DNA from 3 places in the Arthrobacter sp. zg-Y1171 genome. Region 3 is predicted to be linked to each of the others. Evidence: predicted binding sites of a transcription regulator. Region 3 holds the regulator's gene; each other region holds the start of a gene.

Region 1 (10,531 bases), 790 kb from region 3:
GAGCTGATCTCGCGGGCCAGCGCCGTCATCTCCCGTGCCCCCTTGAGCCAGCCCTGCCCGTTGGGCTGCCGGTCCGGAAGATGGGAGAGGGAAGTCAGCGAGCGCGCGGCGTCGAGCACGTCAGCGGTGGCGGCTCCATCCTCGTCCACGTAGCGCACGGCGTTGGTGAGGATGCCTGGCACGCGCATCTCATCGGCCAGCCGGAACATGCGTACGGCGTGGGCAAGGCTGAGGTTCTCCCCCGGGGCGGACAGATGGGTAACCACCTCGACGGCGAGCGCCCGGGCAGGGATCAGCGAGCGCCAGCGGCCGAACAGGGTGCGGGCAACGGCGTAGCTGCGGCTGCGCATGGCCTGGCCGACGTCGGACTGCGGGCCGACGAGGACGGTCAGGACCGGTGCGGCCTCCACATCGGAGACACCTTCCCCTGCTCCTACGCCACGGACGTACCCTGCGAGCTGCTCCATGGTGACGCCTACCGGTTTGCCGGCGCGTGCCCGGGAGGCGGAGGTGGCGGCGTGCGCGGCGGAGATCAGCCGGCACAGGGCACGGTAGCCCGCTCCCCCGGTATGCCCGTGGGCGAGAATGACCACCCGTCCCGTGACGGCGTTGCTGCCATCCAGCACGGCCAGGTCCACGCCCACGATGGGATCGATGCCCGCCTCCATGCACGCACGCAGATGCTTGACCGTTCCATAGAGCCCGTCCCGGTCGGTGCAGGCGAGCGCATCCGCACCGTCGGCCGCTGCGGCCTGCGCCATCTCCTCCGGCCAGGACACCCCGTAGTGGGCGCTGAACGCAGTGGCTGCGTGCAGGTGGGTAAAGCTCATTGCTTAGGCACTGTCTTCCATTAGGCACTGTCCCTCAGGGCATCGTGGATGCGGATCAGGCGCCAGCGGTTGCTGCGGACATGGTGCGAGATGTCGAGGGTGCGCAGGTCGGAGCGGTCATTGATCCGGGCCTGGACCCGCCAGATTTCGGTATCCACCAGCCCGGCACCGTGCCCGCGTTCGGCGCGGGTTTCCTCTTCCCACCAGTTGCGGCGTTCATACCAGCGCACCGGGTCCGCTCCCACCTTGTAGGTGCGCCCGCCCCAGATAAGCCGGAGAGGCTGGCCCGCGGGCGAGCACACCACCTCGATTGCTTCGCTGAAGGTACCCATTCAGCTTCCTCTCCGCCCATGGATGCATGCACGCCGCACACGCACCAACCCACTGGTTTATCCATTGGTTCACTTGGTTATCAGTTGGCAACTAATTCGAACATATGTTCGAACAGCTCCGCCACCAGTGTACGACCAGCCGGGGACAAACGGCACCACTCGGGGATGGACGGAAAGGGAGATCCGCTCTGGCACTGCGGGAGCCAGGTGCGCCGCTGCCGGCGTCGGTGCCCACATGGGGCACACTGTTCCCAGACAACTGGATTCGGCGCAGAAGCCGGGGTCCGGGCAGTTTTATCGAATGGGGGCCTAACATGACGGCAGACAGCAACACACCACCTAATGGACGGCAGCAGCCGGAACCGTGGAATCCGTTCGGGCAGGAGCCTGAACCGCCGCACTTTAATCCATATGCGCAGGACGTCCTGCCTGCGGATCAGGGCCCGTTTCCTCCCGCAGCCGGCCCCAAGCCGACACGGTTCAGCGCAGCGGCAATCATTGGAATGGTCCTCGTGACGATCGTTTGGGCGATCCTCATCCGCCCTCTTGTCAACTTCGCTACCTGGAACTTCCCCGATTTGGGGGACTCAGTGTTTGACCTGTTCATCTATTCCGGGTTGGCCATACTGCTCGGAGGAGTGGTGGGATTCAGCGTGGCGCTCGCCAAGGGGAACAAGAAGCTTGCAGCCCGCCTCTACATCATCCCCTCCCTGATTTGGCAGGGAGGCATCCTGGCTGCACTTCTCCTGCTGGTGATCGCCTTTCTCAGTTATGACGGCTGACACAGCCCGCTTAGCGGTCCGCTTCTCCGCTTACCCGCGCCGTGGTGGACAACGGCGTTTCCCGGATGAACAGGCACAGCACCAGGGCAACGGCCACGATGGGCACACTGAGAAGGAAAATGGGAGGCAGGGCCTGCCCGAAGGCCGCAGCGATGAAGTCCTGCGCCGGTGCGGGGAGTCCGCGGAGCATGGCCGGGCTCAGCGAATTGATGTCCCCGCCGAGGGCAGTCCCGGCCCCCGGCGGCGCCGCTGCAATCTCATTGCCCAACCGGTGGATGAAGATCGACCCGAACAGCGCGATCCCGAACGAGGCGCCGATCTGGCGGAAATAATTCGCTGCGGAGATGGCCGCGCCCATATCCCTGCCCGGCACGCTGTTCTGCACAATCAGCACCAGGTTCTGCATCAGCATTCCCAGCCCGAGTCCCATCACCAGCATGCCAAGAGCGGTGAAACTGTATGCGGTGGTGTCTGAGATCCGGGAGAGCAGCACCAACCCGGCGATGATCACCGCACAGCCCAGCACCGGGTAGATCTTGTACCGGCCGGTGCGCGAAATCAGCTGCCCGGTGCCGATGGAGGTCAGCAGCAGCCCGCCCATCATGGGCAGCATCATCAGGCCCGACTGCGTGGCGGTGGCCCGGTTGACCATCTGCAGGAAGGTGGGCAGGTAGGAGATGGTGGAGAACATCGCGATGCCCACGGCGATGCCCACCAGCACCGGCAGCAGGAAATTCCGGCTGCGGAACAGGTCCAGCGGAAGGATGGGTTCCGCTGCCCGCCTCTCCACCAGGACAAATGACGTGCCGGCCGCCAGCGTCACCACGGCCAGGGCAAGAATCTGCGGACTTGACCAGGCGTAGGTGGTGCCGGCCCAGGTGGTGAGCATCACCAGGGCGGCGCTCGCGAGCGCAAGCAGTCCGGCGCCTGCGTAATCCAGTTTCGGGCGCCTGCCGCGGGGTTTGGGCAGATGCAGCGAAGAGACGACGACGGCGAGCGCCACCGCGCCGATGGGCAGGTTGATGTAGAACACCCACCGCCAGGACCAGGCATCAGTGATCCAGCCGCCCAGCAGCGGACCGCCCACGGACGCCAGCCCGAAGGCCGCCCCGATCAGGCCCATGTACTTCCCGCGCTCCCGCGGGGAAACCAGGTCTCCGAGGATGGCCTGCGCCCCGATCATCAGCCCGCCGCCGCCTACCCCCTGCAGCGCACGGAACCCGATCAGCTGGCCCATGTTCTGCGCCAGTCCGGACAGGACCGAGCCGGCGAGGAACACTACGATAGCGAAAATGAAAATGCTCTTGCGGCCGAACAGATCGCCGAGCTTGCCGTAGATCGGCAGGCCGATGGTTGCCGCCAGGATATACGCGGTGACCACCCAGGACAGATGCTCCAACCCGTTCAGGTCCCCCACGATGGTGGGCAGGGCCGTAGCGACGATGGTTTGGTCCAGGGCTGCCAGCAGCACCGAGAGCACCAGACCCGTGAAAACCGGCACGAGGTTCCGCTTCGGTTCCTCGCCCGGGGCAGCCGCCACCCGGTGCTTCGGCAGGCCGGTCCCGGAGCGGGCCGCGGGCGCCGCGGTGCGCGGCGTTATTGCTCTGTGGGACATGGCGGGTTTCTTCTCTTCTCGGTTGGCGGCCTACGTTGCGTCCACGTCCACCCGCGCCGTCCTGGACAACGGCTGCTGCACCAGGAACAGCGTCAGGACAAAGGCCGCCCCCAGGATCGGCACCCCGAGCAGGAAGATCGGCGGCAGCGCCTCGCCGAACGCGGATTTGATGAAGTCCTGCGCCGGTGCGGGCAGCGCCCGGATCTTGTCCGGGCTGATCGAATTGGCACCGCCCGACGCCGCATCGCCGGCTCCGGGCGGTGCCGAGGCCAGCTGGTCGTTCAGCCGGCGGATGAACAGGGAACCGAAAAGGGCAATCCCCAGGGAACCGCCCATCTGCCGGAAGTAGTTGGCGGTGGAAACCCCGGTACCCATGTCCTTGGCCGGGACGCTGTTCTGCACAATCAGCACCACGTTCTGCATCAGCGCCCCGATCCCCAGTCCCAGCACGAACATGCCCAGCGCGGTGAGGGAATACGGCGTCGTGCTGGAGATGCGTGAGAGCAGCAGCAGGCCGCCGACCATGGTGAGGGACCCGAGTATCGGATAGATCTTGTACTTGCCCGTGCGGGAGATCAGCTGCCCCGTCCCGATCGAGGTGGTGAGCAGCCCCGCGGTCATCGGGAGCATCATCAGCCCGGACATAGTGGGACTGGCTCCGTTGACGATCTGCAGGAAGGTCGGCAGGTAGGCAATGGACCCGAACATGGCCAGCCCCACCGCCAGCCCCACCAGTGTGCAGATCAGGAAGTTGCGGATCCCGAACAGGCGCAGCGGAAGTATCGGTTCGGACGCGCGCAGTTCCACCGGAATGAAGATGGCAACGGCGACGGCGGCCACCGCTCCCAGCGTAAGGATCGTGGGCGAGGTCCAGGCGTAGTTGTTGCCGCCCCAGCTGGTCAGCAGCACCAGGGCCGCGCTGCCGACCGCAAGCAGTGCGGCACCGGCATAGTCCAGCCGGATCCCCTTGCGTTCGGACCGCGGCAGGTGCAGGGCGGTGATGATGACCGCGAGCGCCACCGCACCGATGGGCAGGTTGATGTAGAACACCCACCGCCAGGACCAGTAATCGGTAAGGTAGCCGCCCAGCAGCGGTCCGCTGACGGAAGCGATGCCGAACGCCGCCCCGATCATTCCCATGTACTTGCCGCGCTCGCGGGCGGGCACAATGTCGCCGATGATGGCCTGCGCACCGATGATCAGCCCGCCGCCGCCTACGCCCTGGATGGCCCGGTAGGTGATGAGTTCGGCCATGCTGTGCGCCTGCCCGGACAGGGCGGACCCGCCCAGGAACACCACGATGGCGAAAATGAAGATGTTCTTGCGCCCCAGCAGGTCCCCGAGTTTCCCGTATATCGGCAGCCCGATCGTGGAGGTCAGCAGGTAGGCGGTGATCACCCAGGACAGGTGGTCCATGCCCTGCAGGTCCCCCACGATGGTGGGCAGCGCGGTGGCGACGATGGTCTGGTCCAGGGCCGCAACGAGCACCGCCAGCATCAGCCCGGCGAATACGAAGGCGATCCGGCGCCGCGAGTGCCCGCCTCCCGCCTCGGCGCTGCCCTGCGCTCCGGCACCGCCCGGCGGAGGCGTTGACCGCGCCTGCGGGGAATGGGCCACCAGGGGGACGGCGTTGACCGGCGCTCCCATGGCTCCGGCCATACCTGCTATCGGATGGGTGGCTGCGGTTCCGTGGGGCGTAAACCGGTCGGCCATGCACTCCTCCTTGGAAATTTCGGCCGGATGATGGCAGTCCGGTTGGAACTTCCATTCGACGCCCGCCGTCCTGCCAAGTCAACGGTCGGCGGCGGCCATCCCTGCCGCCGGTGCCAGCCGGCGTCGTGGCTGTGGAGGGCGCTAACTTCCATAGTCCGGGAGCGACTCCCTGCCCCGGCGTTGTTCCGCGGTCAGGACAGGCGCAAACTGGCACTAAACGCGGACCGGCCAAGATGTCGAAGCCGCACGGGCTCACCTTCGGGGTACGCCATGAACCGTACGATAAGTGTCATTTTCCGCGTCATACCGCTAATCATGGGCGCTGTCTGTCTGTCCTTTGGCCTCTACATCCTGGCCGGGCCTGACGATGCCAATCGGTTTGTCGCCGGACACGTCAACGTCGGGCTGACCGCAATCTGTTATGCACTGTTCACTACGGCGGCCACCATCATCAGGCAGCTCATCAACCGCTATGGGCGTGTTTGGGCGATCATCCTGCCGCTCTCCGGCTACGTGGCTGCTGCCGCCGCCATCCTCTGGGGCATCGTTCTGGCCAACCGGGACAACACCGCGGAGAACCTCACGGCGGGCTTCGTTGTGATCGGCATCGGCTTCGTCGCCGCGTGCGTCAGCACCGTCGCGGCCGCGTCCACAAAATTCACGCTCATCCAGTCAGCACAGTTACTCGAGCCCCAGGGCGGCCCGCCGGAAGGTGCTCACTCACGCGCCGTCGGCGCCGTGCTGCTCGCAGTTCCGGTGGTGTCCGCCGTCGTCGGTTTCTCCCTTGCGATCGGCCTGTTGGTGCGCGGAGATACTCCCGGATTCGTTGCCGGCCACGTCCTGATCGGACTGTCGGCAATCTGCACGGCGCTGATCGCCCTGGTCGCGAGCATCGTGCGCCAGGTGCGCAACGAATTCAGCGACGGCGAACGTTCCGCCTGGCCCTGGCTTGTCGCTGCCGCCGGCACGATCAATGTGCTGCTCGGACTATTCGTGCTGTTCATCTCACACGAACCCTATCGGCTGGCCCCGGGATGTGTGCTGATCGGCCTCGGGCTGATCTGCTTCAGCATCCTGTCGAAGGTGCTGTTGCTCGCCCTCGTCTGGCGTCGCACGTTTGCCCTGGCCAACCGCATCCCGCTGATGCCCATCGGAACAGCGCTCACCTGTCTGTTCTTCGCAGCGTTCCTCTTTGAAGCCGCAGGCACAGACCCGGCGTTCTTTGTCCCCGCGCACGTGCTGGTTGGGCTCGGAGCTGTCTGCTTTACGCTCTTCTCAATCGTGTCGATCCTCGAAGCGGGAACGTCGGAGTAGCAGAGCAGCGTTAAGGCCGGGCGGTAACTGCTCCCCGCCAGGTGCGGATGCCGGTGCGGACTGCTTCCGGCAGCCCGGCGTCGTCAAAGAGCCCCTGCAGCGAAAAGCCGTCCACCGCCGCACGGAAGGCACCGTCCATGCTGGTTCCGTGCCCGGCGCACAGTATTTCGCTCTCTGCCTCCGGATTGGGCCGTCCCGTTGCTGCTGCGAAGGCGTCCGCGTTGCGGACGGTTTCGAAGTAGTCCTCCCGGATCTCCTCCGGCTCCGCGTCCACTGCCGCGAGCAGGACCATTGCGGTCATTCCGGTGCGGTCGCGTCCGGCCATGCAGTGGAAGAGCACCCCGCCGGGCGGAGCATCGGCAAGCGCCTGCAGGACGGCACCCATCCGGTCCGGCAGCCGCGTGAGGTGCGGCAGGTAGTACAGCGGCGTACCCATCAGCCCGTTGTTCCAGTACCCTTCCCAGAACTCCGGGTTCTCGGCCAGGCCGTCCAGGTCCACGGGAACCGTGGTGAGCCAGTCCGGGCGGGCGGCGGTGTCCCGCGCACGTTCGGGCGGCTGGCGGAGGTCGACGACGGTACGCACTCCCAGCGCATGCAGGGCGTCCCAGCCGCCGGGCCGGACCAGGTCCACCGTTTCGGAGCGGAAGAAGACCCCGTGCGGCGTAAGCGTGCCGTCGCGCCGTCGTCGTCCGCCCAGGTCACGGAAGTTCACCAGCCCCTCCACGGGGCGAAGAACCCGCGCGTCGACTGCAGTGAGGTTGGCCGTATCCGGGGAACTAGGCAAATTCCATTCCTTCAGCCGGGCGGGGACGGGTGAGCCAGTACTGGGTGCCTGCCGCATCCCGGGCCACGATGCCTTCATCCACCAGATAGCGGCGGATGGCAGCGGGGTCTGCGGTGAAGGCCGCCAGCCGGGTGGTGAGTTCCTTCTCCGACAGCACCGGCCGCAGCCCCGGCTCCGGCGGCCGGGCATGTTCAAAGACCTCCCCGGCCAGGAAGTGCAGCAGCTCCAGCCGGTCGGAGCGTTTGCGCGGGTAGGACTCGAGCCTGCCGTTGACCAGGAAGCGGCGGGCCGACGTGTCGGGTGGCCGCACCCCGGCGGCCAGCAGATCGGCGAAGACGGTCGCCACGGGTTCCACCCCGCGCTCGCCGACGCGGACCAGGCCGGCGTTCTGCAGCACGGCCAGCGACTTGGCCTCGGCGGAGGTGAGATCCTCCGGGTCCAGGCATGCGCCGTCGTCGGCCGCCAGCACGGCGCGGGCGTACAGGTGCAGGCGCCGGCGGTCTGCGAGCGCCGCCGCCACGGGACGCCAGCGGTTCGCCTCCGGCGTCGAACTAGTTTCCCCCATGGCTCTCCTTCATTCCGATGACCTGCAGGTCCCGTATCCACCGACCGGCTCATCGAGAAGCTGTACATCAGGGATCTTATGCAGCATCCCCATGGTCTCAAGCTCGGCGTACAGGTCAGCCACCGCAGCGGCGTTCCATTCCCTTACGGCGATCAGCGTCCCGTCCGGGCATTCCCGGGTTGCCGCGTCCAGGGGGAAGGGAAGCCTGCCGTACCCGGTGCGCGAAAACCAGTTCAGATAGCCGACGGACGGGGCATATATGGAGCGCTGTCCAACACCCAGCTGCGTTCCCCTCTCTGTGCAGCGGGTCATGGTTTCCGGAGTCGTCAGGCACGCAGTCTCGGGCTGCCAGATATGGACCAGCTCACCGAACCAGCGGCGGGCATCCTCAGGGGAACCGATGACGAACTCCGCGGGCGGCAGCAGGGTGATCTCATTGGCCGGGTTCCCCCAGACACCGCTGCGGCCGGCAGAAATTTCGAACGAAAACAGTCCGTTTTCCGGATCGCCGGTGCCGGTCAGTGAGAACTTTGCCTTGAGGGTTCCGGTATCCACCTTGGAATAGGGAACATCGCGCTGGCGTGGACTTTGAATCAGCGCTCCCAGAGACTCGGGGTCCTTCGGGATGTCGATCCACTTCTGCCCGGACACCAGGAGGATCTGCGCCGACATCTGCCATTGGGCGTCCGGATCGGGGAATCTCTTCCGAATCAGGGGGAGCGTCAGCAGGATGCGCTCGGCAACCCGCACCGGGGTCTCCTTGCGTGATCCCCACTCCAGGGACAGCCAGGCGTGGACCCGTTCGCCATCGGGGATAGGGAAGAGGCCACCGACTGTTTGTGTCATGCGGCACAACCTACCCGATGCGGGCAACCCCGCGGTTGAGGCGCCGACGGCGTGTGGCTCGGCTCGGCATGCCCGGAACCGGGCTCCCCCTAGCTGCGGCTGAAGGCGTCCAGCTTGCGCTGGGTCTCCATCTCGTGGCGGACCTTCAGCTCGTAGTCGATGAAGGCCTCGATCATGGCCGTGTACGTGCGTTCCACCACATTGCAGTCGCCGTCCTGCTCCTGGGCCGCATGGCGGACATGGGCAATGACTTCCTCCATGCGCTTGGGCGAGCGGACGGCGTCGTCGTTGTCTTTAAGTCCCCCGGCGAGCCGGACCAGCCGCTGCCGCCGCCAGATCAGCGCGACAATTTCCTCATCGATTTCGTCAATTGCTGTCCGGACATTATCGAGCTGTCCCGAAACGGATTTCTGCTCAGCTGGTTCCATGCCTTAAGAGTAACCATTCCCGGGCAGCAGGCACCGCACCGGGCCTCCGCTACCCGGGTAACGGCCGTTGGGCGTCTTCATGGCAGGATCATAGGCGTGAACCCCCACGTTTCCGTGGTCACCGTAGGCGTACGGGACCTCGAAGTAACTCACGCGTTCTACGTTTCGCGGCTCGGCTGGGAAACCGTCCAATACGTCCCCGACGAGGTGATCTTCTTCCAGATCAACCACGGGCTGCTCCTGGCCTTTTTCCGGGCAGACCATCTGGCGGCTGAAGCCGGCGCGGTCGGCGAGCTCCACAACGCCCCGGTCACCCTCGGGCACAACGTGGACTCGGCAGCAGAGGTAGACGCCGTGCTGGCCAACGCCGCCGGTGCCGGCGGGGTCATCACCGCCCCCGGAACCCAGATGAGCTGGGGCGGCTATTCCGGCTACTTCACGGATCCCGACGGGCTGCGCTGGGAAGTCTGCTTCAACCCCGGCCTCAGGGTGGACGACGCCGGCCGGGTCACCCTGGCAGTGATTTCCGAATAAGTTCCCGCTAGAACAGCACGTTCTCCGTCGGCACCGTCTCCGCCGGGTCCGGATGCAGCAGGTATTCGCCGTCGTTGCGCACGTTGCCTACGGCCGGATGGGCTTCGGACAACACCCAGTCCGCCGCCGTCGTGTAGGCCTGCGCCGCGGCCAGGGCTACCAGCGTGCCCGCATCGCGCCGTGCCGGGTCAAGCCAGGCAGCCATTGCGTCCGGGGACAGCGGCAGCGGCAGCCGGTCATGCAGGCCGGCCAGTTCCCGCAGCACGGGTTCGGCGCTGTCCTCCGGGGGCGAGGCGACGGTGAGGATCGACGTCGAGAGCAGCCACATCTCCGGGTCGCCTTCGGCCTTGGCCGGATCCCGCCACCACTCATACAGGCCGGCAAAGTAGATCGGGGCGCCGTCGGCCCGGGACACGTGGAACGGGCGGCGTGCCTTGCCGGGGCCGGCCTTCCATTCGTAGTAACCGTCCACCGGCACCGCACAGCGGCGCGAGAGAACTGCGTCGCGGAACGTGGGCTTTTCCAGGACGGTCTCGCTGCGGGCATTGAACGCACGTACGCCTGCGGACCCGTCGGCTGCCCACCCCGGAACCAGGCCCCAGCGGGCAACGTGGATCTGGCGCACCTGCATCCGCCCCCGGCCCGGCACCTCCACGAACCGTTCGAGGACAACAGGGACGTCCGACGTCGGGGCCACGTTCCAGGACGCGCGCAGTTCCAGCCGGGCGTCAGCCTCCGCTTCAGCGTCGGCCACGAGGTCCCCCACGGAGCGGGCCATGACGTATCTT
Region 2 (10,531 bases), 530 kb from region 3:
CCTTGGCCGGATAGAAGGGCCCGAAGTAGCGGGTGTCCTTGCGCCGGTCCCCGCGCATGACCTGGGCCCGGGGGTACTTCTCCCCCATGGTCACGGCCAGGTAGGGGTAGGACTTGTCGTCCCGGAACATGATGTTGAACCGGGGGTTGAATTCCTTGATCCAGGTGTATTCCAGCTGCAGCGCTTCGAGCTCGGTGCCGACCACCGTCCATTCGACACCGGCCGCGGTATGCACCATGGCCCGGGTCTTGGGCATCAGACCGCGCGGGTTCGCAAAATAGGAGTTCAGGCGGGAGCGGAGGTTCTTCGCCTTGCCCACATAGATAACCCGGCCGTGCTCGTCCCGGAAGCGGTATACGCCCGGTGCCGTGGGGATCTCCCCTGTTTTCGGCCGGTAGGTTGCTGGATCTGCCACCTCTCCATCCTACGTTCGCCTTTCGCCTGCCCCGGACGGCGGCATGGGGTTTCGCGCGGCGCTGAACGGTCCGGCCCGCTTCGGGTGCCGGTACGCGTGTTTACCGGGTACGGCTACCCCTCCGGCCGGTTCCGGTTGTAGCTGTCCGAGCGCTCCTGTCCGCTGAGCTCGGCGATGGCGTCCATGACGCGGTCAGTGGCCTGGCGGCGGGCCGGCAGCGCATGCTCCGGACCGGTCTTCTGGAAGTACAGCGGCTGCCCCACCTTCAGGGCGAAGTGTCCGGGCTTGACCGTTTTCTTGCCGGCGGGCTGCAGTTTGTCGGTGTCGATGAGCCCCACGGGCACCACCGGCGCCCCGGAGGTCAGGGCCAGCCAGCCCACGCCGGTGCGTCCGCGGTAGAGCAGTCCGTCGCGTGAGCGGGTGCCTTCGGGGTAGATTCCGACGCCGCCGCCCTCCTCAAGGATGTCCAGCAGGGTCTTGAGTGCCGCAACACTGGCGGCCTGCTGGTCGCGCTGCACCGGAATGGATCCCACGCCTTCGAAGAAGCTTTTCATCGCAAGCCCCTTGAGGCCGGTCCCGGTGAAGTATTCGGCCTTGGCGAAGAAACCCACGCGGCGCGGCAGCAGGGCCTGGACCAGGACGCTGTCCAGGAAGGACTGGTGGTTGCAGGCGACGATGAACGGGCCGTGGGCGGGAACGTGCTCGAGTCCGGTGATCGTGGGCCGGCACAGACCGGCGACAAGCCCGCGGGTGCTTGCCCGGGTCAGGTTATAGAGAACCATTCAGTGCCGCTCCGTTCTGCGCATAGGCCAGCACAGCATCGGCCAGTTCTTCCGCGGTGTCAACGACGACGGCGGCCCCCGCCGCGTCGAGCTCGCCGTCGGCAGCGAAGCCCCAGGAGACTCCGATGCAGTCGATTCCGTTGGCGGCGGCGCCCTCGACGTCGTGCCGGCGGTCGCCGATCATGACGGCCCGGTCGAAGGTGCCCGCGTGCCGCTCCAGAGCGGCACGGATGATGCCGGCTTTCCCGTTGAGCGCGGCGGCGGCCTGCTCGTCGGCGGGTGAGCCGTGAACGGAAGCAAAGAGGCTGTCCATGCCCTGCACCTCCAGGAGTTCCACCGCCAAGTGCCCGGGTTTCTGGGTGGCCACGGCCACGGTGTGTTCCGTGCGCAGTTTCTCCACCAGTCCGCGGATGCCCGGGTAAGGCCGGCTCTGTGCCATGCCCGCCTCCCGGTAACCCTGCCGGTAGTGGCGGATCACCGCTTCCAGGCGGTCCCGGGGAACGCCGGCAATGTCACGCAGGGACGTCACCAGGGACGGGCCGACCATCCGGAACAGGTCCGCCTCTGACGGCTCCGGCAGCCCGCAGGCGGTGAGGGCGGAACAGATGCCGCCCGTAATGGCACCGGCCGGATCAACCAGCGTTCCATCGAGATCGAACAGCACCAAAAGCCGGGGAGAAGTCACGGGCCTAAGTTTGGCATATCGGGGCGGCCCAAGGGAAAAAGGTATGCCCGGCGGCGCATATCTCCCGGGTGCGTTTTGCCCGCGCGACGGGACCGGGCATGCCGAAGGCCGGCGCCGCCCCCTCGGGCGGCCACCGGCCTTCATTGGACTACGGGTTGAGGATCTCCGCCAGGAACGTCGCGGTGTGGCTGCCTTCCACCTTGGCAACCTTCTCCGGGGTGCCGGAGGCTACCACCTTGCCGCCGCCGGTACCGCCGTCGGGGCCGAGGTCGATAATCCAGTCGGCGCTCTTGATGACGTCCAGGTTGTGCTCGATGGTGATCACGGTGTTGCCCTTGTCCACCAGTCCCTGCAGCACTTCCAGCAGCTTGCGGACGTCTTCGAAGTGCAGGCCCGTGGTGGGCTCGTCGAGGACGTAGATGCTGCGGCCGTTGGACCGCTTCTGCAGTTCGCTGGCGAGCTTCACGCGCTGCGCCTCGCCGCCGGAGAGCGTGGTGGCGGGCTGGCCCAGCCGGACGTAGCCCAGGCCCACGTCCACCAGCGTGTTCAGGTGCCGGGAAATGGGACCGAAGGCGGCGAAGAACTCTGCCGCCTCTTCGATCGGCATGTCCAGCACCTCGGCGATGTTCTTGCCCTTGTAGTGCACCTCCATGGTTTCCCGGTTGAACCGGGCGCCGTGGCACACCTCGCAGGGAACATAGACGTCGGGCAGGAAGTTCATTTCGATTTTCAGCGTGCCGTCGCCGTGGCAGGCCTCGCAGCGGCCGCCCTTGACGTTGAAGGAGAAGCGGCCCGGCAGGTAGCCGCGCACCTTCGCTTCGTTGGTCTCGGCGAAGAGCTTGCGGATGTGGTCCCAGACGCCGGTGTAGGTGGCCGGGTTGGACCGCGGGGTCCGTCCGATCGGGCTCTGGTCCACGTGGATGACCTTGTCCAGCTGCTCCAGGCCCTCCACGCGGGTGTGCCGCCCGGCCACGTGCTTGGCACCGTTGAGCTTGTTCGCCATGGTCCTGTAGAGGATGTCGTTGATCAGCGTGGACTTGCCGGACCCGCTGACGCCCGTCACGGCGGTGAAGACGCCCAGCGGAACATCTACGTTCAGGTTCTGCAGGTTGTTTTCCCGCGCTCCGACGATCTTCAGCTGGCGGGACTTGTCCACCTTGCGCCGCTTCGCCGGGATTTCGATCTTCTTCCGGCCGGACAGGTAGGCGCCCGTGATGGAGCGCTCGTTGGTGAGCAGCTCGGCCAACGGTCCGGAGTGCACCACCTCGCCGCCGCGCTCTCCGGCGCCGGGGCCGACGTCGACAATCCAGTCCGCTTCCTGGATGGTGTCTTCGTCGTGTTCCACCACGATCAGGGTGTTGCCCAGGCTGCGCAGCCGGATCAGGGTGTCGATCAGGCGCCGGTTGTCCTTCTGGTGGAGGCCGATGGACGGCTCATCCAGGACGTACAGCACGCCCACAAGCCCCGAACCGATCTGCGTGGCCAGGCGGATGCGCTGGGCCTCGCCGCCGGACAGCGTGGCTGCCGGGCGGTTCAGGCTCAGGTATTCGAGGCCGACGTCGAGCAGGAAGGTCAGGCGGGCCTGGATTTCCTTCAGCACCTGGTTGGCGATCTGTGCTTCGCGCCCGGTGAGGACCAGGGTGTTGAGGAAGTCCGCGGCTTCACGCAGCGGCAGGGCGCTGATCTCGGCAATGTTGCGGCCGTTGATCAGCACGGACAGGGACGCCGGGTTCAGGCGCGCTCCCCCGCACTCGGGGCAGGCGATTTCCCGCATGTACTCCTCGTACCGGTCGCGGGCGTGGTCCGATTCGGTTTCCCCGTGCTTGCGGTGGATGTACTGGATGACGCCTTCGAAGCCGGTGCTGTACTTGCGTTCGCGGCCGAAGCGGTTCCGGTACTGGACCACGACCTTGTGGTCCTTGCCGTGGAGCACTGCCTCGCGTGCCTTGGCCGGCAGCTTCTTCCAGGGGGTGTCCATGGAGAAGCCCATGTCCTTGGCCAGGCCGTCGAGCAGCCGGTTCCAGTACTCGGTGGTGGCGGTGCCCAGGGACCACGGGGCGATGGCGCCCTCGGCCAGGGACTTGGAGGGGTCCGGAATGATCAGGTCCTCATCGACTTCCAGCCGGGAGCCGATGCCGGTGCAGACCGGGCAGGCTCCGAACGGGTTGTTGAAGGAGAAGGACCGCGGTTCGATTTCGTCGATGGCCAGCGGGTGCTCGTTCGGGCAGGCCAGGTTCTCGGAGAAGGTGCGGGTGCGTCCGCTGCTGTCCTCGGGGAGGTCGACGAAGTCCACCACCACCCGGCCGTCGGCCAGGCCGAGTCCGGTTTCCACCGAGTCCGTGAGCCGCTGCCGGATACCGTCCTTGGCCACCAGGCGGTCCACGACCACTTCGATGTTGTGCTTGTACTGCTTGCCAAGCTTCGGCGGATCGGACAGCTGGACCTGCTTGCCGTCCACCCGGGCACGGGAGTAGCCCTTGGCGGCGAGTTCCTTGAACAGGTCGACGAATTCGCCCTTCCGGCCGCGGACCACCGGGGCAAGGATCTGGAAGCGGGTTCCTTCTTCCAGTTCGAGGAGCTGGTCCACGATCTGCTGCGGGGTCTGCCGGCTGACGGGCTCGCCGCAGACGGGGCAGAAGGGGCGGCCCACACGGGCCCAGAGCAGGCGCATGTAGTCGTGGATCTCGGTGATGGTTCCCACCGTGGACCGCGGGTTCTTGCTGGTGGACTTCTGGTCGATCGAGACGGCGGGCGAAAGCCCCTCGATGAAGTCGACGTCGGGCTTGTCCACCTGGCCGAGGAACATGCGCGCGTAGGCGGACAGGGACTCGACGTAGCGCCGCTGTCCCTCCGCGAAGATCGTGTCGAACGCCAGGGAGGATTTGCCCGAGCCGGACAGGCCGGTGAACACGATCATGGCGTCCCGCGGCAGGTCCAGGTCAACGTTGCGGAGGTTGTGCTCGCGCGCACCTTTCACTACCAGGCGGGAAAGGTCATTGGCTTTATGCGGCACGAACGTGGTGTCAGCCGTCGGAAGAGTCGATTTAGGCACGTTTTCCACTGTAGTTCAAACGCCGATTCGAAGAAGTATTCGACCCCCCGGGTTTCGCCGCGGGCGAAGCGGAACCGGTGCGGGGCTCCCTGGCTGCATGGCCTTGGAGCGATCCGAAACCCCGCAAACCGGAGGCTACGTGGCCGTTTAGCCCAGCGCCGCCCGCAGGAGGGACACGGCGTCGTCATCCGAGACGCCGTTGGCCCGCACCGCCGCGGCATAGGCGGCGGCAGCTTCGGCCACCCGGCCGCGGCCGGTGTCGCCGCCCGCCGCGACAACGGTGCCGGCGCGGGACCGCGTGGTGACGACCTGCGCCTGCTCCAGCTCGCGGTAGGCCTTCGCCACCGTGTTGACGGCCAGTCCGAGGTGTCCGGCCAGGGCACGCACCGGTGGAAGCCGGGTTCCGATGGCGAGGCGCCCCTCATTCACGGCGTCCAGGATCTGCAGGCGCAGCTGTTCGTAGGGCGGGACCGAGCTGGAAGCGTCAATCCGGACCCCTGCCAGCACACCGGCGTCGTTGCCGGCGGAGGTCGGTGCGGTTACGGGGGTTGTGTCAGGCGTCATGGTGCAATGCTAGTGCCCGGCCGGATCGGCAGGCGCCGGCATGTCGTCCTCCGCCCCTGCATCCTGTGCCGGCTCGGCGAACTGTGAACGGTAGAGCTCGGTATAGAACCCCTCGGCCTCCAGCAGCGCAGCATGGGTTCCCTGCTCCACGATCTGCCCGTCCCGCACCACCAGGATGATGTCCGCGTCCCGGATGGTGGACAGGCGATGGGCAATCACGAAGCTAGTGCGGTCCTGCCGCAGGGCGTTCATCGCCAGCCGGATGGCGATTTCGGTGCGGGTGTCCACGGAACTGGTGGCCTCGTCCAGCACCAGGATGGACGGGTTTGAAAGCCAGGCCCGGGCGATTGTCAGCAACTGCCGCTGGCCCTGGCTCAGCGCCCCGCCGTCGTACCCGAGCACGGTGTCGTAGCCCTCCGGCAGGGACCGGACGAAGTGATCCACATGGGTGGCCTGCGCCGCCTCAACGATCTGCTCCTCGGTTGCATCGGGTGCGCCGTAGGCCAGGTTCTCCCGCACCGTGCCCTCGAACAGCCAGGCGTCCTGGAGCACCATGCCGATGTGGCCGCGCAGTTCCTCGCGGCGGAGCCGGGCAATGTCGATGCCGTCGATGGTGATGCGGCCCGCGTCCACCTCGTAGAAACGCATCAGCAGGTTGACCAGGGTGGTCTTGCCGGCACCGGTGGGACCCACGATGGCCACGGTCTGCCCGGGCTCCGCGGTGAAGGACAGGTTCCGGATCAACGGCGCATCGGGGCTGTAGCTGAAGGAGACATCCTCGAAGGCCACCCGCCCCCGCACCGCCTTCAGGTGCTCGGGCCGGGAGGGGTCCGGCTGCTGTTCCTTCGCGTCAAGGAGGGCGAACACCCGTTCGGCGGACGCGACGCCGGACTGGAGCATGTTGATCAGCCCGCCAAGCTGTCCCAGCGGCTGGCTGAACTGGCGGCTGTACTGCACAAAGGCCTGCACGCCGCCGATGGACAGCTGCCCGTTGGCGACCTGCAGTCCGCCGACCACCGCCACGGCCACGTAATTCAGGTTCGAGATGAACGTCATGGCCGGCATGATGATGCCCGAGACGAACTGGGCCCGGAAGGCGGAGCGGTACAAGCGGTTGTTGGTGGGGGCGAAGCCTTCGATGATCCGCTCCTGCTGGCCGAAGGCCTTCACCACGTCCTGCCCGGTGAACATTTCCTCGATATAGCCGTTTACCTCGCCGGTGGACTTCCACTGGGTCTTGAACTCTGCCTGCGAGCGCCGGGCAATGAGGACGGTGACCAGTGCAGAGACGGGCACGGTAATCACGGCGATCAGCGCCAGCAGCGGGGAGATGGACACCATCATTGCCAGCACGCCCATGATGGTCAGGACCGAAGTGATGATCTGGGTCAGGCTCTGGGAGAGGGTCTGGGCCAGGTTGTCGATGTCGTTGGTGACCCGGCTGAGGACGTCTCCCCGCGATTGCTGCTGGAAGTGGGACATGGGCAGCCGGAACAGTTTGCCGTCGACGTCGCGGCGCAGCCGGTACATGGCGTTCTGCACAATGCGGGCGGTCACCCGTGCCTGGAACCAGCCGAACGCGAAGGCGGCCAGGTAGATGCCCAGCACGCCGAGCAGGATCCCTGCCAGTCTGCCGAAGTCCAGTCCCTGCCCCGGGACCACGTCCATTGCCGCGAGCATGTCCGCCAGTTCCCGCTCCCCCGAGTCCCGCAGTGCCTGGACCTGGGCGTCCTTGGACACCCCCGCGGGCAGGCCCTGGCCGATGAAGCCGTCGAAGATGACGTTGGTGGCCTCCCCGAGGATCCGTGGCGCGCTGACGGCGAGCGCCACGGAGACGACGGCGGCAACCAGTACCGCCGCTACCCGTACCCGGTCCGGTGCCATCAGCACCAGGATCCGACGGACACTGGAGGCGAAGTTCTCCGGCTTGGCCGTTGCGGCGGCTCCCGGGCGTCCCCGTACCCCCGGCGTACTCATGCCACTTCCTCCGCGGTGAGCTGCGAAGCAACGATTTCCCGGTAGGTGTCCGAGGATTCCATCAGCTCTGCATGGGTTCCCTGACCTACGATCCGGCCTTCTTCCAGCACCAGGATCTTCGCGGCGTCGGTAATGGTGTTCACCCGCTGTGCCACGACAACTACGGTGGCATCCCGGGTCTGCGGCTTGAGTGCCGCCCGGAGCCGGGCATCCGTGGCGAAGTCGAGGGCGGAGAAGCTGTCGTCAAAGAGGTAGATGGACGGCCGAACCACCAGGGCCCGGGCAATCGCGAGGCGTTGCCGCTGTCCCCCGGAGAAGTTGGCTCCGCCCTGTTCCACCTGGTGGTCCAGTCCTCCCTCGGCTGTCCGCACGAAATCTGCCGCCTGGGCGGTCTCCAGGGCTTCCCAGAGTTCGGCGTCGGTGGCGTCCGGCCGGCCGAAGCGCAGGTTCGAGGCGATGGTTCCGCTGAAGAGGTAGGCCCGCTGGGGAACCAGCCCGATACCGCGGCGCAGCGAGGAGAGGGTGACCCCGGCAATGTCCTGCCCGTCGACGGCGATGCTGCCGGAAGTGGAGTCGAGCAGCCGCGGGACCAGGTTGAGCAGCGTGGTCTTCCCCGCCCCCGTGGAACCGATGATGGCCGTGGTCTCCCCGGGCAGGGCTTCGAAGCTGAGGTTGAACAGCACCGGGTCCTCCGCGCCCGGGTAGCTGTACCCGACGTCGGTAAAGGTGAGCCGCCCGCCGTCGTACGCCAGCGTCCCCGCCCCGGGGGCATCCGCAACGCTGGTCCGGGTATCCAGCACCTCGAAGATCCGTTCGGCGCAGACCGCTGCGCGGGGAAGCATCATGATCATGAACATGGACATCATCACCGCCATCAGGATCTGCATGATGTAGGCAATGAACGCCGTAAGCGCACCGATCTGCATCTGCCCGGCGTCAATCCGGAAGGCACCGAACCACACCACCGCGACCGTGGCGAGGTTGGCGATCAGCATGGCGGCGGGAAACAGCAGGGCCAGCAGCTGGCTCACCCGCAGCTGGGTGGAGGTGAGGTCCCTGTTCGCCCCGGCGAAGCGTTCCTGCTCGGAGTGCTCCCGGATGAACGCGCGGATGACGCTGATCCCCATGATCTGTTCCCGCAGGACCGAGTTGACCCGGTCGATCTGCCGCTGGGCCCGCCGGAACAGGGGAATCAGCCGCTTCAGCACCAGCCCGATCACCAGGAACAATGCCGGCAGGATCAACAGCAGGATGCCGGAGAGCGGTATGTCCTGGTTGAGGGCCAGCAGGACCCCGCCCACTCCCATGATGGGAGCCGAAACCATCATGGTGAAGGTCATCAGCAGGGTCATCTGCACCTGCTGCACGTCATTGGTGGTCCGGGTGATCAGCGACGGCGGCCCGAACAGGCCGACTTCCCGGGAGGAGAAGGTCTCCACCTTGGTAAACAGCGCGGCCCGGATGTTGCGGCCGGCACTCATGGCCACCCGCGACGCCAGATAAGTGGCCGCGACGGAACACAGGACCTGACCCGCCGTGACGGCAAGCATCCACCCGCCCACCTGCATGATGACGCCCGTATCTCCGGTGACCACGCCGCGGTCAATGATGTCCGCGTTGAGGGTAGGGAGGTACAGCGTGGCGACGGTCTGCAGCAGCTGCAGGAGAACGACGGCGGCCACCGCGCCTTTATAGGGGGCCAGGTTTTCCCGGACCAGCCTCAGAAGCATCCTTGCAACGTACGCCCGTCCGCGAGCGCAGACAATACCCGGGTAAGACTGCTGCCCCCGGGGCCGGGACAGGGCCGGATCGCTAGACTGGCGGGATGGAGGATCTGGAGAACATCACTATCCGCAGCGTGTCCGTCAGCGAGATGGACAACAACGTCTACCTGCTCACCGGTAAAGCATCCGGTGCGCAGGTACTAATCGATGCCGCCGCCGACTTCCCCGCCATCCAGCAGCTGCTGGCCGAGGGTGCGCAGGACGCAGCGGTACCGGCGAAGCTGGAACTGGTCATCACCACGCACAGCCACTGGGACCATGTCCGGGCGCTCGCCGAAACGGTGGCGGCCACCGGTGCCCGGACCGCAGCCGGCACCGCGGACATCCCCGACATTGAGGTGCCCACGCTTGTTCCCCTGGAGCACGGGGACACCGGCACGTTCCCGGACTTCGAGCTGGAGGCCATCTCGCTGCGCGGCCACACGCCCGGGTCCGTGGCGCTGCTCTACCGCGATCCGCACGGTCCGGCCCACCTGTTTACCGGGGATTCCCTCTTCCCCGGCGGGCTGGGCAACACGCAGAAGGACCCGGAACGGTTTGCCCAGCTCTACCAGGACGTATTCGAACGTGTGTTCGATTACCTGCCGGATGACACGGTGGTGCACCCGGGACACGGTGCCGGCACCACGCTGGGCGCCGAGCGTCCGCACCTGCGGGAATGGAAGGAACGCGGCTGGTAGCTGCCGCGTTCCGTACCGCCAGGGCGCGCCGCTAGCCCGCCTTCCGCCCCACCATGAACAGCCGCCGGAACGGGAAAACGGTTCCCCAGGCCTGCCGCGGATAGGCCTGGCGGAGCAGCGCCGCGTATTCGGTTTCGAACGCGGTGAAGTCCTCGGTGGACAAGGCATCGATGACCGGACGCAGGGCGGTGCCGCGCACCCACTCCAGTACCGGGTCCTCACCGGCTAGGACCTGGGCGTAGCTGGTCTCCCAGACGTCCGCTTCGAATCCGGCCTCGGTGAAGAGGGCCAGGTAGTCCACGGGCTCGTCCACGGCGTCGGCATGCCGCAGCACCCCCTCCAGCTTCGGGGCCCAGGCGGCGCTCGCCGCCAGTTCCCGCATCAGCACATGGGAAGGTGCCGTGAAGTTGCCGGGGACCTGTACGGCCAGCCAGGCGCCGTCGTCGAGCTGCTTGGCCCAGCGGCGCAGCAGCTCCTGGTGACCGGGCACCCACTGCAGTGCGGCGTTGGACACCACCACCTCCGTGCCCGGCTCCGGTTCCCAGTCCTCGATCCGGCCCTGCACGAAGTCCAGGTTCGACGGCGCGCCCTC
Region 3 (10,531 bases):
ATCCTTCGGGCGGAGTCACGGTGTTCCAGCCCATGTGGGGTACGACGTCGGCGGCCAGCCGCTCGACCACGCCGGGCCATTCGCCCATCCCCTTGGTCCGGACACCGTGTTCCACGCCTTCGTCAAAGAGGACCTGCAGGCCTACGCAGATACCCAGGACCGGCCGGCCGCCGGCTACGCGGCGCCCGATCATGCGGATCGCGTCCACGTCCTTGAGGCCCTGCATTACCGCCGCGAAGGCTCCAACACCGGGCACCACCAACCCATCGGCGTTCAGCACATCGTCAGGCTTGGCGCTGAGCGTGACGTTGGCGCCGGCGTGCTCCAGGGCGCGGACAGCCGACCGGATGTTGCCGGATCCGTAGTCCAGGACAGTGACGTTGCGGGGACTCACAGTGCTCCCTTTGTGGAGGGGATGCCCTCGACGCGCGGATCGGATTCGACGGCTGCACGCAGGGCGCGGGCGAAGGCCTTGAACTGGGCCTCGACGATGTGGTGCGGATCGCGTCCGCCAAGGACCCGCATGTGAAGGCAGATCTGGGCGTGCAGGGTGATGGCTTCGAACACGTGGCGGGTCAGGGATCCGGTGAAGTGTCCGCCGATCAGGTGGTATTCCTGGCCGGCGGGTTCCCCGGAGTGCACCAGGTAGGGACGCCCGGAAATATCGACGACGGCGTTTGCCAGCGCCTCGTCCAAGGGTACCGTGGCTTCGCCGAAGCGGCGGATGCCGGCCTTGGTGCCCAGGGCAGTCTTCAGCGCCTCGCCGATGCTGATCGCGACGTCCTCGACCGTGTGGTGGACGTCGATGTGGGTGTCGCCGGTGGCCCGGACGGTGAGGTCCATCAGCGAGTGCTTGGCCAGCGCCGTCAGCATGTGGTCATAGAACGGCACCGAGGTGCTGATATCGGCGCGGCCGGTGCCGTCCAGGTCCAGCTCGACGAAGACAGACGATTCGCTGGTGGTCCGCTCAAGGCGGGCGGTGCGTCCGGTGGCGGTCTCCACAGTCATGGGGTTCCTTCACGAAGATTGGAAGCGGGGCAATAGGCAAAGCCCCGGCAGGTCATCAGTTTAGTCCCGAACGCCCCGACTCACTGAAACCGGGGTCATCCTGGGTGCCCGGCTTCCGCTCAGGCAGCGAGCAGTTCCCGCAGCCGCGTCAGGAACGCAGTGGTTTCGGCTTCGGTGCCGGCGGTGACCCTCAGGTGGCCCTCGATGCCGATGTCACGGACGAGGACCCCGGCTTCGAGCAGGCCTTCCCATACCGCCCGGGGATTCTCCATACCGCTGAACAGCACGAAATTGGCGTCCGACGGTGCCGGTTCCAGTCCGAGCGCACGCAGTTCTTTCACGATGCGGTCCCGCTGGCCCTTGATGTCTTCCACATTGGAGAGGAGCGCATCGGCGTGCGTGAGGGCAGCATTCGCAGTCGCCTGGGTGATGGCAGAGAGGTGGTAGGGCAGGCGGACCAGCCGCAGGGCGTCCGCAATCTGCGGCGCAGCGGCAAGGTAGCCGATCCGGGCCCCGGCGAGTGCGAAGGCCTTCGACATGGTCCGGGAGATAATCAGCCGCTCCCGGCCAGGGAGCAGCTGCAGCGCACTGGGGGTATCGGCGTGGGAAAACTCTGCATACGCCTCATCAACGACGACGATGGCGTTCGAAGCTTCTCCCGCTTCATAGGCGGCTTCGATCACGTCCAGTTCCAGGGCGGTACCCGTGGGATTGTTTGGGGTGCACAGGATCACGATATTCGGTGCCTGTGCCCTGACCTGCTCCGCAGCCGATTCGGGGGTCAGGGAGAAGTCCCGCTCCCGTGAGCCGGTGACGTACGCGGTGCCGGTGCCGCTGGCGAGCAGCGGGTACATGGAGTACGTGGGCGGGAAGCTCATGGCCGTCCGCCCGGGTCCGCCGAACGCCTGCAGGATCTGCTGGAGAACCTCGTTGGAACCGTTCCCGGCCCAGATATTCTCCGCAGCCAGTCCGTGGCCGAGATATTTGGCCAGGTTTTCCCGCAGCAGGGTGAATTCGCGGTCGGGATATCGGTTCAGGCCGGCGACCACTGATTCAATCTCGGCCAGAATGGCCCGGCGCACATGCTCCGGAAGTCCGTGGGTATTTTCGTTGACGTTCAGCAGGATGGGCACATCCAGCTGAGGGGCGCCGTACGGGGTCAGGCCCCGCAGATCATCGCGCAGGGGAAGTCTGTTCAGGTTTTCCAGCTGTTCGTTCACTTCTACAGCTTAGGACGGACTGCGGTGACGTTGTATTTGAGGGGCTTCCAGCACACCTCTGTTACGGGCACGCAGGTAAGGATCACCGGAGCGCGCTGGCCGGTGGATCAGCGCGAGACCGGGATGTAAATCTGGCTGCCGGCAGGGACGGTGGCGTCCGCCAGGTTGTTGAGTTCCACGATGTCGGCGACCACGGTGCGGGGATCCCGGTCCGGAGCGAACTCGGTGGCGAGCGACCACAGTGAATCCCCGGCGGATACACCCACCTGGATGGTGTGTGTCTGTTCCGGGGAGTCCCCCGAGGCCATGGCCGGTGCGGTGAAGAATCCGATGAAGGCCAGCAGTGCGGCGGCCACGATCATCAGCGGGGCTCCGACCAGGACGAGCCGGCCACGGCGAGTCAGGCGCAGCGGGACAGATGCCTGGGCGTCCGCGGTGGTGGCCATGCGGGCGGGGCCGGCCGCCCGGTCGGGGGAAGATCCGGTGAGGCTCTGCGCGGTGATGCTCTGTGCAGTGATGCTCTGTGCAGTGAGGGGAAGTACGTGTACTGACATGTCAATACCTTTCCGGTCCGAAGAGCAGCTCCGCCGATTCCCCCGCCTCCCGTAAAAAGCACCGGGAAAACAGTGTGGCTCGAAACTGCATTCGAACATCTGGTGGGTCCGCCGAGGTGTCGGTGGACCGTTTTCTACTCAGGGTCGAACATATGTTCGAAGCTGTACTCGAACATTTCTAGCACTTATCTACGAACATTGTCGAGACTCGCTCGAATATATGTTTGAAAATATGCCTGCGCTCCCCTAGCGTTGAACCTGTTGGAAGCGGCTGGGACCAACTAACCATCCGGCACTGACAAAACGGCTTGGCGGGATAGACCACCGCATCGAACCACTGCATCGAATCAACGCACCGCAGTACCTCAGCAACGCAGCACCGCAGCACCGCAGCACCAACCAGATACACCGCTAGAACCATCCGGCCCGCGTCCACGGGCCGACTGTGAAGGGAAGCCGACGTGGCCCGTGTTACCAATGGCAGCACCCCCTCCCCTGCCGCGCCCGCGCCGGCAGGACGTACCAAGGGCCTTACCGCCCGGCAGACGAAGATCCTGGAGACCATCCAGCGTTCGGTGAACGCGAACGGCTATCCCCCGTCCATGCGGGAGATCGGCGACATAGTGGGGCTGGCCAGCCTTTCCAGCGTTACGCACCAGCTGAGCCAGTTGGAGAAGCTGGGCTACATCCGCCGGGACCCCAAGCGCCCGCGCGCCATGGAGATACTGGTTCCGCTCCTGCTCCGCGATGCTCCCGTGCGCCGAGGCAAAGGCAACGCGGGCGACGACGGGAACACCGTGGAGGCTGCTGAGGGTGCAGCAAAGGGCGGCTCCGGCGGCGGCAGCCCACGCACGCAACGTTCCGGCAGCGTCTCCGACCTCACCACCGCAATCGACACCGCGATGGTTCCGCTGGTCGGGCGGATCGCCGCAGGCGGACCCATCCTGGCCGACCAGCAGGTCGAAGAGATGGTCCCCCTTCCGCGCCAGCTCGTAGGGCACGGCGACCTGTTTATGCTTCGCGTGGCGGGCGATTCCATGGTGGATGCGGCCATCTGCGACGGTGACTGGGTGGTTGTCCGCCGCCAGCCCACCGCCGAAAACGGTGACATTGTCGCGGCCCTGCTCGAAGACGAGGCAACCGTGAAGACCTTCCGGCAGCGCAACGGACACACCTGGCTGCTGCCCCAGAACACCCGCTACGAGCCGATCCTCGGTGACGAAGCCACCATTATGGGCAAAGTCGTCTCAGTGATGCGTTCGCTCTAGGCACAAGCTGACCGTCCTGGCCGGACGTAAAGGACCATGCAAAAGCAGCGCCTCCGGTACACGGCGGCGCTGCTCTTTGCTTTCCGGGATCCCCTTTCCCGGGCGGGGTTTACTTCTTCGCGCCCGCAGGTTCCGCGGCGAGCCGTTTCAGTGCCTGAAGCACCACGGAACGGTCGGTGGTGGACCAGAACGGCGGCAGGGCGGCCCGCAGGAAACTGCCGTAGCGCGCGGTTGCCAGGCGTGAGTCAAGCACAGCCACCACTCCCTTATCCCCGGAGGCGCGGATCAGCCGGCCGGCACCCTGGGCGAGCCGGACGGCTGCGTGGGTGGCGGAGACGCTCATGAAGCCGTTGCCCCCGGCCTTGGCAACCGCCCGGGTGCGGGCGGTCATCAACGGATCGTCCGGGCGCGGGAACGGAATCCGGTCAATGATGACCAGCCGGCAGGAGGCGCCGGGGACGTCCACGCCCTGCCAGAGGGACATGGTGCCGAACAGGCAGGTCTCGTCCTCGTCGGCAAACTGCTGGACCAGGGCGGACATGGTGGATTCGCCTTGGCAGAGGATCGGAAAGTCCACCCGCTTCCGCAGGGCTTCCGCGGCTTCCTCCGCTGCACGGCGGGAGGAGAACAAACCCAGGGCGCCGCCGCCGGAGGCCTTGATCAGCGCCTCCAGTTCGTCCAGCTGCTCCGGGGAGGTGCCGCGTCCCGGCTTCGGCAGGTCCTTGGCTACGTACAGGACACCCTGCCGCGGGTAGTCGAAGGGGCTGCCGACGTCGGTCCCCGTCCACTTCGGTGCACCGGCACCCAGCAGCCCCAGGGCCCCGGCCACCGGGCCGAACTCCGCCCCGATGGCCAGGGTGGCCGAGGTCAGCACCACAGTGTGCCCGTCGAACAGGCCTTCGCGCAGTCGGCCGGCCACGGACAGCGGTGCAACGTTGATGGTGGGTGGTGCGTCTTCTTCCGGGGCGGTGTAGCCGGTGCCCGGCGAGAAGGTGCTGGCACGCGACGCCCACAGCACCTCCCCTGAATTCACTGCGTCAAGGATCCGTTCGCACAGTTCCAGGACAGCCATCAGGCGCGAGCGTGCCATCTGGCGGCCGCCGTCGACGGCGTCGGAGCCTTCGGGCTTGGAGTCGGACAGCGCCGTGCGGCAGGCTTCACGCACGGATCCCAGGACCAGCTCCTGGTCTTCGGACAGCCCCGCGGCCAGCAGGCCGGAGGGCACCGGGGCAAACACCGAGTCGAAGGCCCGGCCGGCAGCGGCAAGCGGCTCCATGGTGGCGGACGTGTGTTTGCGTGCTGCGGAGACCGCCGCGGCAATGACTGTTCCGGAGAGTTGTCCGGTAACCGCTCCGGTAACCCTGTCCTGCAGCTCGTGGGCCTCATCGATCACCACTACGTCATAGTCCGGCAGGACGGCCAGTCCCTCGAACGCACTGATGGCCAGCATCGCGTGGTTGGTGATCACCAGATCGGCGACGGCGGCCTTGGCCCGTGCCCGTTCGCTGAAACAGGCCTCCGCCACCGGGCACTTCTGCGCCCCCAGGCACTCCATGGAGGTGACGGACACCTGACGCCAGGCACGGTCGCTGACGCCGGGAAGCAACTCATCCCGGTCACCGGTTTCCGTTTCCTGCGCCCATTCCTGCAGGCGGACGACGTCGCGCCCCAGGGCGGAGGTGGGCCCGCCGGCGGGAGCGGGATGGGAGACAGCCTGCTCGTCGCCAAGCAGGAACAGTGTTCCGGCTTCGTCTTCCTCGGGGAATCCGCCGCCGGTCTTGTGGACGCAGACGTAGTTGCTGCGGCCCTTGAGCAGGGCAACATCCACCTCCCGCGGAAGCTTCGGTTCCAGGGTCTTCAGCAGGCGCGGGAGGTCACGCCCGACGATCTGGGACTGCAGGGCCAACGTGGCAGTGGAGACCAGCGCGGGCTTGCTGCTTTCCAAGGCGTGCGCAATCAGCGGGACCAGGTAGGCAAGCGACTTGCCCGTACCCGTTCCCGCCTGCACCAGCAGGTGGTCGCCGGACTCGATGGCCTCGGCCACCTGCCGGGCCATCTCGTGCTGGCCGGGCCGGTTCTGCCCGCCCATGGCCGCCACCGCAGTGTCAAGCAGATCCAGGACCTGGTCCGGTCCCTGTGGCGCTTTCCTACCCATGGGTCACGAACTGCTCCAGCTCTGCTGCCAGCCCTTCGCGAACCTTCACATGCAGCTGGGTGCCGGCTTCGCCGTGCTCCAGGGAGAGGATCTCGGCGTCTTCCTGGTGCAGGCGCGAGACGATGTCGCCGCGCTCGTAGGGCACCAGGAGTTCCAGGTCCACGCCGGGGCGCGGAATGCCCTCGGAAATCGCCTGCAGCAGCTCGGGGATGCCCTCGCCCGTGCGGGCCGAGACGACCACGTGCCGGGGCTCGCGCTGGCGCAGCCGCTCAAGCACGAACGGATCCGCTGCGTCGGCCTTGTTCAGCACGATGATTTCGGGCACCTTGCGGGCGTCGACTTCGGTGAGGACGGTCCGGACGGCCGCGATCTGGCCCTCCGGGTCCGGGTGTGAAGCGTCAACCACGTGCAGGATCAGGTCTGCGTCGGCTACTTCCTCCAGGGTGGAGCGGAAGGCTTCCACCAGCTGGGTGGGCAGCGACCGAACAAACCCCACGGTGTCAGCGAGCGTGTAGCCGATTCCGTCTTCGGTCTGGGCCTTGCGGATGGTGGGATCCAGGGTGGCGAACAGTGCGTTCTCCACCAGCACCCCGGCATCGGTGAGCCGGTTCAGCAGCGAGGACTTTCCTGCATTGGTGTAGCCGGCAATGGCGACGGAGGGCACGGAGTTGCGGTGCCGGTTGGCCCGCTTGGTTTCGCGCGCCGGCTTCATGCCCGCGATTTCGCGGCGGAGCTTGGCCATCCGCGTGCGGATCTTCCGGCGGTCCAATTCGATCTTGGTTTCACCGGGGCCGCGCGAACCCATGCCCGCGCTGGCGCTGCCAACCTGGCCGCCTGCCTGCCGGGACATCGATTCGCCCCAGCCACGCAGGCGCGGCAGCAGGTATTCCAGCTGCGCCAGTTCCACCTGGGCCTTGCCCTCGCGGGACTTGGCATGCTGGGCGAAGATGTCCAGGATCAGCGCTGTCCGGTCGATGACCTTGACCTTGACGATGTCTTCCAGCCCGCGGCGCTGGGACGGAGCCAGCTCACTGTCCACGATGACCGTGTCTGCACCGGTGGCCGTCACAATGTCCTTGAGTTCCTGGGCCTTGCCGGACCCGAGGAAGGTGCCGGGGTCCGGCTTGAGCCGGCGCTGGATGATGCCGTCCAGGACTTCGGATCCCGCAGTCTCAGCCAGTGCGGCCAGTTCCTTCAACGAGTTTTCGGCGTCGGCAGCAGTGCCCTCGCTCCAGAGCCCGGCAAGGACAACCCGTTCCAGCCGCAGCTGGCGGTATTCGACCTCGGTAACGTCCTCGAGTTCGGTGGAAAGCCCGGCAACGCGGCGCAGTGCGCGGCGTTCCTCCAGGTCCTGCTGCTCGCCGTCGTGGACGGAATGCCCGCTATCGCTGTCGGAGAGCGCGAGGGCGCGGCCTCGCTGCTTGTCGCCGGGGGCCTTCGCTTCGACCGCGCTGTCCTTGGCGAGAATCCTGTCGATGACACCCTGGATATCCGAAGGACTCAGTTCGGGTGTGGAACTGTCCGTCGAACTGTCTGTCGAATTCACAGGACGGGAGTTGTTGATCGTCATAATCTCCTTATTGGAACGTACTTTCCATGGTAGGCCAGTGAACCGACAAATCCTCAGGAAAACAACCTTCTCCGCAATGGATCCCTACCGCGCCAGCTGTCCCTTACAACCCGTACGGCCACGCATAAATTCCATCCCACACGCCTGCAGCGACTAATCTGGACTGTTATGGGTTCAGACCACTACTTCTCCTCCACACCGTCCGGGCCCGAGGTCCGCAAACCGCTGCGCGTCAGCCTCAACGGGACAGAACGGACCCTGCAGACAGCGGGCGGGATCTTCAGCCCCGACGGGATCGACAAGGGCACGATGGTTCTGCTGGAGGAAGTTCCCGCGCCGCCGGAAACCGGCAACCTGTTGGACATCGGCTGCGGCTGGGGACCCATCGCCCTCACCCTGGCGCTGAAATCCCCCGCGGCCCGGGTCTACGCGGTCGACGTCAACGAACGCTGCATCGCGCTGACCCGGGACAACGCAGCGGCGTTGGGCTGCGGCAACGTCATGGCCTCGCTGCCGGAGGAGGTGGACCCCGAAGTACGCTTCGACACCATCTGGTCCAACCCGCCCATCCGGATCGGCAAAGAGGAACTGCATGCCCTGTTGCTGCTCTGGCTGCCGCGCCTGGCGCCGGGCGGCACTGCCTGGCTGGTGGTGCAGAAAAACCTGGGCTCGGATTCCCTGCAGCGCTGGCTGGCGGAGACGCTGCCGTCCGGATTCACCGTCTCCCGCCACAGCACCGCGAAGTCCTTCCGGACCCTCAAGGTGGAACGCAGCGCCTAGAGCAGGGTGCCGCGTGCCACCAGGACGGCCGGTCCGCTGAGCTCCACATGTTCGCGGCCGTCGGGTCCGGTCAGGAAACGGACGCCGACGACGCCGCCCGGCACAGTCACCGCCCAGTCATCGGGTGCGTCGGCTCCGGCCCAGAACCGGGTGGCTACGGCGGCCGCACAGGCGCCGGTACCGCAGGAGAGGGTTTCGCCGACGCCGCGCTCGTGGACGCGCATGGTGAGAAGCCCCACCCCGTCTTCTACGAGCGGCTCGGCCGGGACCACGAACTCCACGTTGGTGCCGTGCTCCGGCTCCGGCTGCACGGACGGAGCTGCCGTCAGGTTGGTCGCGGCCAGTTCATCCAGTTCCGCGAGGGCCACGACGGTGTGCGGGTTGCCCATGCTGACGGACAGGCCCGGGCGGGGCACCTCCAGTCCGTCTGCGTTGACCACCGTGTCCATGGATTTGGCAGCCGCGTGGTCGGGGTAAATGAACTCCCAGGGCCCCATGTCCACCGCATAGCCGCCCGCCATCCGGGTTACGGTCTTGACCCCGGCGCGGGTACCGATCACCAGGGACGCGCCTTCGGCCAGTTCCACCAGCCGCTCTTCCAGCAGGAAGTGCACGAAGACGCGCACCCCGTTCCCGCACATTTCCGAGATGCTGCCGTCCGAGTTCCGGTAGTCCATGAACCACTCGGCGTCCGGAGCCGTCTGCAGCAGGGCACGGCCTTCAGGGAGATGCCCGGACCGGACGGCCCGGATGAAACCGTCGCCGCCTACTCCGCGGTGCCGGTCGCAGACAGCGGCTACTTCGTCGGCGGCAAGATCATGCGCAGCGTCGGGATCGGCCACCAGCACAAAGTCGTTGCCGGTGCCGTGACCCTTCGCGAAGGGCAGTCCCGCAACGGAGGAGGGCAGGCCGGAGGCGGACAGGGATGCAGCGGAGGAAGCAGGAGTATTGGTCACTTACCAAGGATACTGGGCGGGTGCCCTTCCCGGACGGCCGCGGCCGCCCGGGCCACCAGCCGGGGGTCGTTGTGCTCCAGCCAGGTGATCCGGGGATCCGCACGGAACCAGGTCAGCTGCCGGCGGGCGAACTGGCGGGTAGCCACCACTGTTGCAGCCGAGGCTTCCGCCACGGACGATTTCCCGTCCAGGACGGCCAGGAACTGTGCGTATCCCAGGGCGCGCGAGGCGGTCCGGCCGGTCCGCAGTCCTGCCGGCTCAAGCCGCCGGACTTCTTCGAGCAGCCCCTGTTCCACCATCCTGTCCACCCGACGGGCCAGGCGTTCGTGCAGCACCGGACGTTCCACGCCCAGGCCGATCTGCACGGCCGGCGAGACGTACTGGCGCACCGGCATGAAGGAACTGAAGGGGCGTCCGGTCAACTCGAAGACCTCCAGCGCGCGTACCACCCGGCGCGCATCGGAGATCCGTTCGGCTGAGACGGGGTCCACTTCCCGCAGCCGGTCCTGCAGCGCGGGCAGGCCCCGGGTTTCCAGCTCGGCTTCGATCCCGGCGCGGACCGCCGGGTCGGTACCCGGGAAGTCCAGGACGTCCAGTGCGGCCCGGACGTACAGGCCGGAACCCCCGACCAGGATGGGGTACCTGCCCCGCGCCCGGATCTCAGAAATCATCTCCCGTGCCTGCGCCTGGAAGGCCGAGACGCTTGCCTCTTCGGTCACGTCCATGATGTCCAGCAGGTGGTGCGGCACGCCGCGGCGTTCGGCTACGGAAATCTTCGCCGTGCCGATGTCCATCCCCCGGTAGAACTGCATGGAATCGGCATTGATCACTTCCCCGCCGAGTTCCAGGGCCAGGGCAACGCCGAGGTCGGACTTTCCGGACCCGGTGGGACCGACGACGGCGATCACCGGCCGTTCGTCGGCGGACGGCATGGAAGCGGACGGCATGGAAGAACTCAAGGGGGTTACCGCCGGGGAATCGGGGAGACTTTGAGAAGGGTTCACGGGCGCTCAGGAACGC

Evidence for each region. Region 3 encodes LexA, which represses DNA repair genes until DNA is damaged. Its sites were predicted from a motif close to TCGAACANNTGTTCGA; they were not measured.
Region 1: N2L00_RS09235 (DUF6504 family protein) is a predicted target of LexA. The motif match lies at 1,259-1,274, and genes of this name have one in related genera.
Region 2: uvrA (excinuclease ABC subunit UvrA) is a predicted target of LexA. The motif match lies at 4,962-4,977, and genes of this name have one in related genera.

What each region holds. Positions count from the first base shown of each region.
Region 1 covers NZ_CP104264.1:1,983,050-1,993,580, forward strand. The annotation lists gene N2L00_RS09230 (DNA polymerase III subunit alpha) at 1-830, opposite strand, end outside; gene N2L00_RS09235 (DUF6504 family protein) at 851-1,162, opposite strand; gene N2L00_RS09240 (hypothetical protein) at 1,477-1,944, shown strand; gene N2L00_RS09245 (MDR family MFS transporter) at 1,955-3,559, opposite strand; gene N2L00_RS09250 (MDR family MFS transporter) at 3,590-5,272, opposite strand; gene N2L00_RS09255 (DUF2776 family protein) at 5,543-6,586, shown strand; gene N2L00_RS09260 (tyrosine-protein phosphatase) at 6,597-7,370, opposite strand; gene N2L00_RS09265 (DUF2087 domain-containing protein) at 7,363-7,935, opposite strand; gene N2L00_RS09270 (hypothetical protein) at 7,945-8,781, opposite strand; gene N2L00_RS09275 (chorismate mutase) at 8,871-9,209, opposite strand; gene N2L00_RS09280 (VOC family protein) at 9,306-9,743, shown strand; gene N2L00_RS09285 (SOS response-associated peptidase) at 9,751-10,531, opposite strand, start outside.
Region 2 covers NZ_CP104264.1:1,730,123-1,740,653, reverse strand. The annotation lists gene uvrC (excinuclease ABC subunit UvrC) at 1-415, opposite strand, end outside; gene N2L00_RS08125 (1-acyl-sn-glycerol-3-phosphate acyltransferase) at 529-1,197, opposite strand; gene N2L00_RS08120 (HAD hydrolase-like protein) at 1,184-1,882, opposite strand; gene uvrA (excinuclease ABC subunit UvrA) at 2,031-4,934, opposite strand; gene N2L00_RS08110 (GntR family transcriptional regulator) at 5,082-5,498, opposite strand; gene N2L00_RS08105 (ABC transporter ATP-binding protein) at 5,508-7,475, opposite strand; gene N2L00_RS08100 (ABC transporter ATP-binding protein) at 7,472-9,205, opposite strand; gene N2L00_RS08095 (MBL fold metallo-hydrolase) at 9,301-9,939, shown strand; gene N2L00_RS08090 (trans-aconitate 2-methyltransferase) at 9,971-10,531, opposite strand, start outside.
Region 3 covers NZ_CP104264.1:1,195,846-1,206,376, reverse strand. The annotation lists gene hisH (imidazole glycerol phosphate synthase subunit HisH) at 1-394, opposite strand, end outside; gene hisB (imidazoleglycerol-phosphate dehydratase HisB) at 391-1,008, opposite strand; gene N2L00_RS05615 (histidinol-phosphate transaminase) at 1,128-2,228, opposite strand; gene N2L00_RS05610 (LysM peptidoglycan-binding domain-containing protein) at 2,336-2,782, opposite strand; gene lexA (transcriptional repressor LexA) at 3,244-4,050, shown strand; gene N2L00_RS05600 (ATP-dependent DNA helicase) at 4,160-6,205, opposite strand; gene hflX (GTPase HflX) at 6,198-7,775, opposite strand; gene N2L00_RS05590 (class I SAM-dependent methyltransferase) at 7,944-8,555, shown strand; gene dapF (diaminopimelate epimerase) at 8,552-9,511, opposite strand; gene miaA (tRNA (adenosine(37)-N6)-dimethylallyltransferase MiaA) at 9,508-10,443, opposite strand; gene miaB (tRNA (N6-isopentenyl adenosine(37)-C2)-methylthiotransferase MiaB) at 10,522-10,531, opposite strand, start outside.